One region of the Paenibacillus sp. P22 genome, then DNA from elsewhere that is predicted to be linked to it. Evidence: predicted binding sites of a transcription regulator. Region 1 holds the regulator's gene; the other holds the start of a gene.
The links. Region 1 encodes Rex, which represses fermentation and respiration genes when NADH is low (regulators of the CRP and FNR family bind a similar motif). Its sites were predicted from a motif close to TTGTGAAATATTTCACAA; they were not measured.
Positions count from the first base shown of each region.

Region 2: BN871_RS20070 (cytochrome ubiquinol oxidase subunit I) is a predicted target of Rex. The motif match lies at 1,650-1,667, and genes of this name have one in related genera.

Region 1 covers NZ_CBRA020000200.1:14,707-18,125, forward strand. Annotated here, with positions in the region: gene dinG (ATP-dependent DNA helicase DinG) at 1-1,263, shown strand, start outside; gene BN871_RS22545 (redox-sensing transcriptional repressor Rex) at 1,260-1,919, shown strand; gene BN871_RS22550 (amidohydrolase) at 1,900-3,198, shown strand; gene BN871_RS22555 (DUF5590 domain-containing protein) at 3,222-3,419, shown strand, end outside.
Region 2 covers NZ_CBRA020000160.1:14,489-17,907, forward strand. Annotated here, with positions in the region: gene BN871_RS20065 (cytochrome d ubiquinol oxidase subunit II) at 1-270, opposite strand, end outside; gene BN871_RS20070 (cytochrome ubiquinol oxidase subunit I) at 267-1,631, opposite strand; gene bioB (biotin synthase BioB) at 2,057-3,073, opposite strand; gene BN871_RS20080 (PepSY domain-containing protein) at 3,357-3,419, shown strand, end outside.

The DNA.
Region 1 (3,419 bases):
GGCTCTCTCAAGGACAGCTGGGAGACGGTATTCGAGCAGCTCCAGTCGCTGGCGGCCGCCTCTTCCGGAGGAGGCCAGACCGAGACGGGGCAGAGCGTCCTGCGCCTCAAGCCGGGCAGCCTGCCGAGCCAATGGGAGCCGATCCAGAACGAGGAAGGCATCTATTTCAAGGAAATGAACCGGACGATCAAGGTGCTCGACAAGATGCTCTCGGACATGAAGGACAAGCTGGACGATACGGTGCTTCAAGGCATGCTGACGGATCTGGCCGGCGCGGTGAAGGATGCCGGACGCATCCGGGACGAGCTGCGAGTGTTCGTGCGGGCGGACAAGCCGGAGATGGTGTACTGGATCGAGTCCAATCCTTCCGCGCGGACGAAGAGCATCCAGCTCAATACGGTTCCGGCGGATGTCAGCGGGCAGATCCGGGAATATTTCTTCGACAGCAAGAAGAGCGTCGTCATTACTTCCGCTACGCTGAGCGTGCAAAAGTCGTTCCACTACGCCGCCGAACAGCTGGGACTGAACATGGCGGACGAGCGCCGCTCGCGCACCGTGCTTCTGCCTTCGCCATTCCATTACCGCTCCCAGGCGCTTGTCATGATTCCGCGTAACTTCCCGGCGGTCAAGGGAGCCGCGGCCGATCCGGCCTATCTAAGCGCGCTGGTCGCCTCCTTGTCGGAAGCGGCCCGTGAGACCGGAGGGCGGATGCTCGTCCTTTTCACCAGCTACCGGATGCTGAAGCAGGTATACGATCCGCTGAAGGAAGCCCTTCAGGGCTCCGGCATTCAAGTGCTGGGGCAAGGGCTCGACAGCAGCAACCGCAGCAAGCTTACCCGCCGCTTCCGGCAGCAGCCCGAATCCGTGCTGCTCGGGACGAGCAGCTTCTGGGAAGGGGTCGACATTCCCGGCGATGCGCTCATCTGCCTGGCGATCGTCCGCCTGCCGTTCCAGCCGCCGAACCATCCGCTTCAGGAAGCGAAGGCGGAGATGCTTCAGGAATCCGGGCAGAATCCGTTCATGAAGCTGTCCGTGCCGCAGGCGGTCATCCGCTTCAAGCAAGGGTTCGGACGGCTGATCCGAACTTCCCGGGACAAGGGAATTGTCCTCATTTACGATACGAGAGTGATCGAGACGTTTTATGGGAAACACTTCCTTTATTCGCTGCCTGGACCTAAAATTGAACATATGCATGCGGATCAGTTCGTTCCGAGAATGAGGGAATGGCTGTCCGAAGACTCCAAGGAGGCGGTCCGGCAATGAGCAAGCAGGGAAAAGCGATATCGGAGGCGGTCGTCCGCCGGCTGCCCGTTTATTTGCAAGTGCTGGGCGAGCTTCATGTGCGCGATGTGCAGACCGTCAGCTCGCAGGAGCTTGGCCTCAAGCTCGAGCTCAATCCGGCTCAGATCCGCAAGGACCTGGCCTATTTCGGGGAATTCGGGCGCAAGGGCGTCGGGTATGACGTCAACTACCTGATCGAGAAGATCAGAGGCATCCTCAAGCTGGACCAGGTGATGCTCGTTGCGCTCGTAGGGGCCGGCAATCTGGGGCATGCCTTATGCAACTACAGCACTTATTTGAAGGACAATATGAAAATCACTGCGGTGTTCGACGCCAATCCGGCCAAGATCGGCACCCGAATCAACTCGCTCGAGGTGCAGCCGATCGATCGGCTGCAGCAGGCCGTGCAGGAGCAGGACATTCAGATCGGCATTATTACGGTGCCGGCCGCGGAGGCTCAGAACGTCGCGGACCGGTTCATCGCGGCCGGCGTCAAAGGGATTCTCAATTTTGCCCCGGTCGTGCTGAAGGCTCCGGAGAAGGTTAGAATTCATTATGCCGATTTTACGACCCAGCTGCTGAGCCTCGCCTATTACATGGATAAGGAAGGAACCGAACATGAGCAAATGGTGGATTGAAAACGGAACCTTCGTCACGATAGACGAAAGGCGTCCCGTACTAAAGGGGCATATGGTAATCGAGGACGGCCTGATTGCCTACATAGGGGAAGAGCGCCCGGCCGATGCTGACGCAATGCCAGTCAGGATCGACGGCAGCCGCCTCGCGTTCATGCCGGGGCTGATCAATACGCACGGCCATGCGGCGATGTCGCTGCTTCGCGGTTATTCCGACGACGAGGTGCTGCAGACCTGGCTGCAGGATTATATGTGGCCGATGGAAGCGAAGTTCCGGGATGAGGATGTCCGGTGGGGATCTTCGCTGGCCGTGCTCGAAATGCTCAAGTCGGGAACGACGACGTTCGTCGATATGTACGACCGGATGGATGAGGTCGCCAAAGTCGTCGAGCAGTCCGGCATGAGAGGCGTTCTAATGCGCGGAGCCATCGGGCTGTGCCCGGAAGACGTGCAGCTCCAGAAGCTGGATGAAGCGGTCCGGTTCGCCAAGGACTGGAACGGCCAAGCGAACGGCCGCATCATGACGATGATGAGCCCGCATGCTCCGTACACTTGTCCGCCGGCATTCATCGAGAAGTTCGTTCAGGCCGCCCATGATCTCGACCTGCCGATACACACGCATATGTCGGAGACCGCAGCCGAGGTGGAGCAGAACGTCCGCGAGTACGGCCTGCGGCCGGTCGAGCATCTGGACAAGCTCGGCTTCTTCTCGCGTCCCGCCTTTGTCGCCCATGCCGTCCATCTCAACGATGCGGAGATCGAGCTGCTTGCCGCCAGAGGCGCGGCCGTGTCGCACAACCCCGCCAGCAATCTCAAGCTTGCCAGCGGCGTCGCGCGCGTGCCGGATCTGCTCCGGGCCGGCGTCACCGTCTCGCTCGGCACCGACAGCGCTGCCAGCAACAACAATCTCGACCTGTTCGACGAGATCCGGCTTGCGGCTCTGATCCACAAGGGAGTATCCGGCGATCCCACTGTCGTGCCGGCGGCCGAAGCGCTGAAGCTGGCTACCCTCGGCGGAGCGGCTACGATCCGCCAGCCGATGCTTGGCTCGCTGCAAGCAGGGATGAAAGCCGATTTCATCGCGATCGATACGGATCAGCCGCATTTCTATCCTCAGTCCGATCTGGTCTCCCATCTGGCTTACAGCGGCTCCGGCCGCGATGTCGTCCACGTATGGGTGGACGGCATCCAGGTCGTCAAGGACGGCGCCAGCACGCTGCTGGACGAAGAGCGGATCAAGCATGAAGCCCAAGCCTGCTACGGCAGGCTGACGGGGAACTGATGGCGCGCCGGCGGCGCGGCCTCATGAGCAGGCGCGGCTGGACGCTGTGGATCTCCGCGCTCGTTGTGCTGCTGCTCGTGTATGTGCATGCCGAGTACCGGAGCTTCCAGCGCCCGATATGGGCTGCCGAGCTTCAGGCCGAGAAGCTCGCCCAGCAGAAGGCGGGCCTCAAGGAAACCTCCTCGGCAGAAAAATATGTATGGGATGCGCCGGTATGGGTC
Region 2 (3,419 bases), on a different contig from region 1:
TCCCGGTACAAGCAGCGCGGAGCCGTAATAATAGGCCGTATCGGGGAAAAAGCCGACGATGCCGATATAGAAAAAGACAAAAAATACGTTTGTAATTTCCCAAACCGGAGATAAATATCGGGAAATGAGACGATTCATGACGTGATCCTGCTTGGTCGATCGAGCATAAAAGGCAAAAAAGCCCGCTCCGAAATCAATGGAGGCAACGATCAGATAGCCGTACAGAAACAGCCACAGCACCGAGATGCCCATCAGCTCGTAACTGATCATGCCCTCTCGCCCCCTTCCTTGGATGAATCCCGCTTTTCTTTCATCCATGTCTCCATCTCCGCTTCCGCCGGCTTATGATGGAACAATCGGCGCAGCACGAGCACGCATACGACGGCTAAGGCGATGTACAACAAGAGGAAAAGGAAAAACAGCAATCGTACGCTTGGCGATGTCGTGGCTGCTTCTTCGACACGCATATACCCTCGAATAATCCATGGCTGCCTCCCGAGCTCCGCATACAGCCAGCCGAACTCCACGGCCAGAAATGACAGCGGCGCGGTCAGCGCCAGGATGCGGAGCAGCCACTTGTTGAGCTCGTTGCGTTTTTTCCAGAATACGAACAAGAAATACAAGCAGGCTATTGCCAGCAGCGCGAATCCGATTCCGGCCATGAAATCGAACAAGTAATGAACGAGAAGCGGCGGACGCTCATCCAAAGGGAATTCCTCGAGGCCTTTCACCTCGGCATTAAAGTCTCCGAAAGCGAGGAAGCTGAGAAGCTTCGGCAGATGAATGGCTCCGATGATTTCATGCTCCGCGTTGAGCCATCCCATCAGGATCAGATCCGCGCCTTTTTCCGTCTCGAAATGCCACTCTGCCGCTGCCAGCTTCTCCGGCTGATGCTCGGCCAAAAACTTGGCCGATACATCTCCGGCCAGCGTGTTGAGAAGGCCGAACAGCAGGACAGCCGCCATGCTGAGGTTCAAGGCTTTTTTGTGATAGGCGCTCCTGCCTTTTCTAAGCATCGTAAAAGCTGCGATGCCGGCCAATAGGGCGGCTCCAGTCAGGTAGGCCGAGCTTAAGACGTGGAAAACCTTGGAGAACGTCGCCGTATTCAGCATCGCCTGCACCGGATCGACCGCCGTGAAGTGCCCCGCTTCCATGACGAAGCCTCCGGGCTGGTTCATGAATCCGTTCACCGTTGTAATGAATACAGCGGACATGCCTGCCCCGGCGACGATCGGAATCGTAAGCAGCCAGTGGATATACGGATTTTTGAACCGATCCCATGTGTACAAATAGATGCCGAGGAAGATCGCTTCAAAAAAGAATGCGAACACTTCCATGAAGAGCGGAAGAGCGATGACATTGCCGGCCAGCTTCATGAAATGGGGCCAAACCAGCGCCAGCTGCAGGGAAATCGCCGTGCCGGTTACGACACCGACAGCGACCGAAATGATGAATCCTCGCGACCATCTTTTGGCCATCAGGATGTAGTGAGGATCCTTCTTGCGGATTCCGATGAACTCTGCGATTGCGATCATCAACGGGATGCCGACGCCAATCGTCGCAAAAATGGCGTGGAACCCCAACGTCATGCCCGTCACCATCTTGCTCCAAAATACCGTGTCTACTGCCAACCTTTATCGCCTCCGAGTATGAGAATATTTTCACAAAGTATGAAGCGAACAAACGCTTCCATCCTTTCCTTGCTTTTATCTCTGTTTGCTGCAGGGAATTGACAGCCTTGGCGACCGACCGGCGGGAACCGTGGATGAAAAGCTGTCCAAAGACGACTGGCCATGCAGGATTAAATTCATTGTACCGTTGTCTGGCTGCAATTCAATGCCTGTCATTTCTTCGACCTTAAACGTTCAACAAAGGATCAACTCTTTCCGACAACTGCGTGAAAAATGAAAAAACCGCTCGATCGGGCTATTGATTCGACCGCTGACATATGCTGATGCCAGCCTGTTCGGAGCGTTGAAACCGGACGAAAAAAACGCCGTGGAGGATATCCTCCACGGTTTCTCGAACCGACAGGCCAGGCACCGTCCTTCCTCGTTCACGCCGGATTCATCTCGGTTCCGAGGGCATTCTCTTCGATCTCAAAGCCCAGGTCTTCAATCATTTGATAGTCGGCCATCGCCTCCTGACCTGCCGTCGTCAAATAGTCGCCTACGAAAATCGAATTGGCCGCATATAGGGAAAACGGCTGAAGGGAACGCAGATTCAACTCGCGGCCGCCCGCGATGCGGATTTCCTTGGAGGGGCACAGGAAGCGGAACAATGCCAGCACCTTGAGAGCCTTCATGGCCGGCGTCAGCTGCGAGCCTTCGAGAGGCGTCCCCGGAATGGGGTTCAGGAAATTGATCGGAATCGAATCCGCATCCAGCTCTCTAAGGGCATAAGCCATTTCCACTATCTCTTTGTTTGTCTCGCCCATGCCGACAATGACTCCCGAGCAAGGAGACATTCCGCTCCGCTTCGCCGCAAGGATTGTCTCGATCCGCTGATCGTAGGTATGTGTCGACGTAATGGACGGAAAGTTTCCTTTGCTTGTGTTCAGATTGTGGTTGTACCGGTGAACCCCTGCATCCGCCAGCTTTTCCGCCTGTCCTTCCTTCAGGATGCCGAGGCAGACGCAGATTTTGAGCGGCAGCGTTTCCCGTATTTCTTTGACCGCTTCGACAACCTGCCCGATCTCCTTATCGGTCGGACCTTTTCCCGATGCCACGATACAATAAGTGCCGGCCTTGCGCTGCATCGCCTCGCGCGCGCCGGCAAGCAGCGTGTCCTTGTCCAGCAGCTTGTATTTTTCGATCGGGGCCGCCGATACGATCGATTGCGAGCAGTAGCCGCAGTCCTCCGGACAGAGGCCGCTCTTGGCATTGATGATCATGTTGAGCTTGACCTTCGTTCCGTAAAAATGCTTGCGCACCGTGAAAGCCGCCTGCAGAATCGATAGGATCTCATCATTCCCCGCCTCCAGAAGGGCAAGTCCTTCCTCCAGCGTCAGGCATTCTCCGTTCAACGCTTTTTCCGCAAATCGGTTCCAATCCTTTTTCTCGGTCCTAGCCATCCGCTTTGATCACCCTGTTCGTATCCTTCTATTGTTAACCTTAATTAAAAGGTATGTGGTTAACAATGATCCAGGCCATTGTATCAGTGGACCGGCAGCCTGTAAAGGAAATGTTAACCTGTCATAACATTTTTAAGTTAACACAAATGGCCGATGCGTTCCCTCCCAAAAGAAGCTGCAGCCGAAATGACCCCTTCGAGTCATGTTGAATAGGTTCCGGTTCCCTATACTTATGAAGGTCGATAAGGACCTAATTGAATGGGGGTTGTTCATACAGATGAAGATGGAGCCTGAGCTGCAGACATCGACGGGCAGCATCCGGACGGGCGGCAATCGCGGCTTGCTT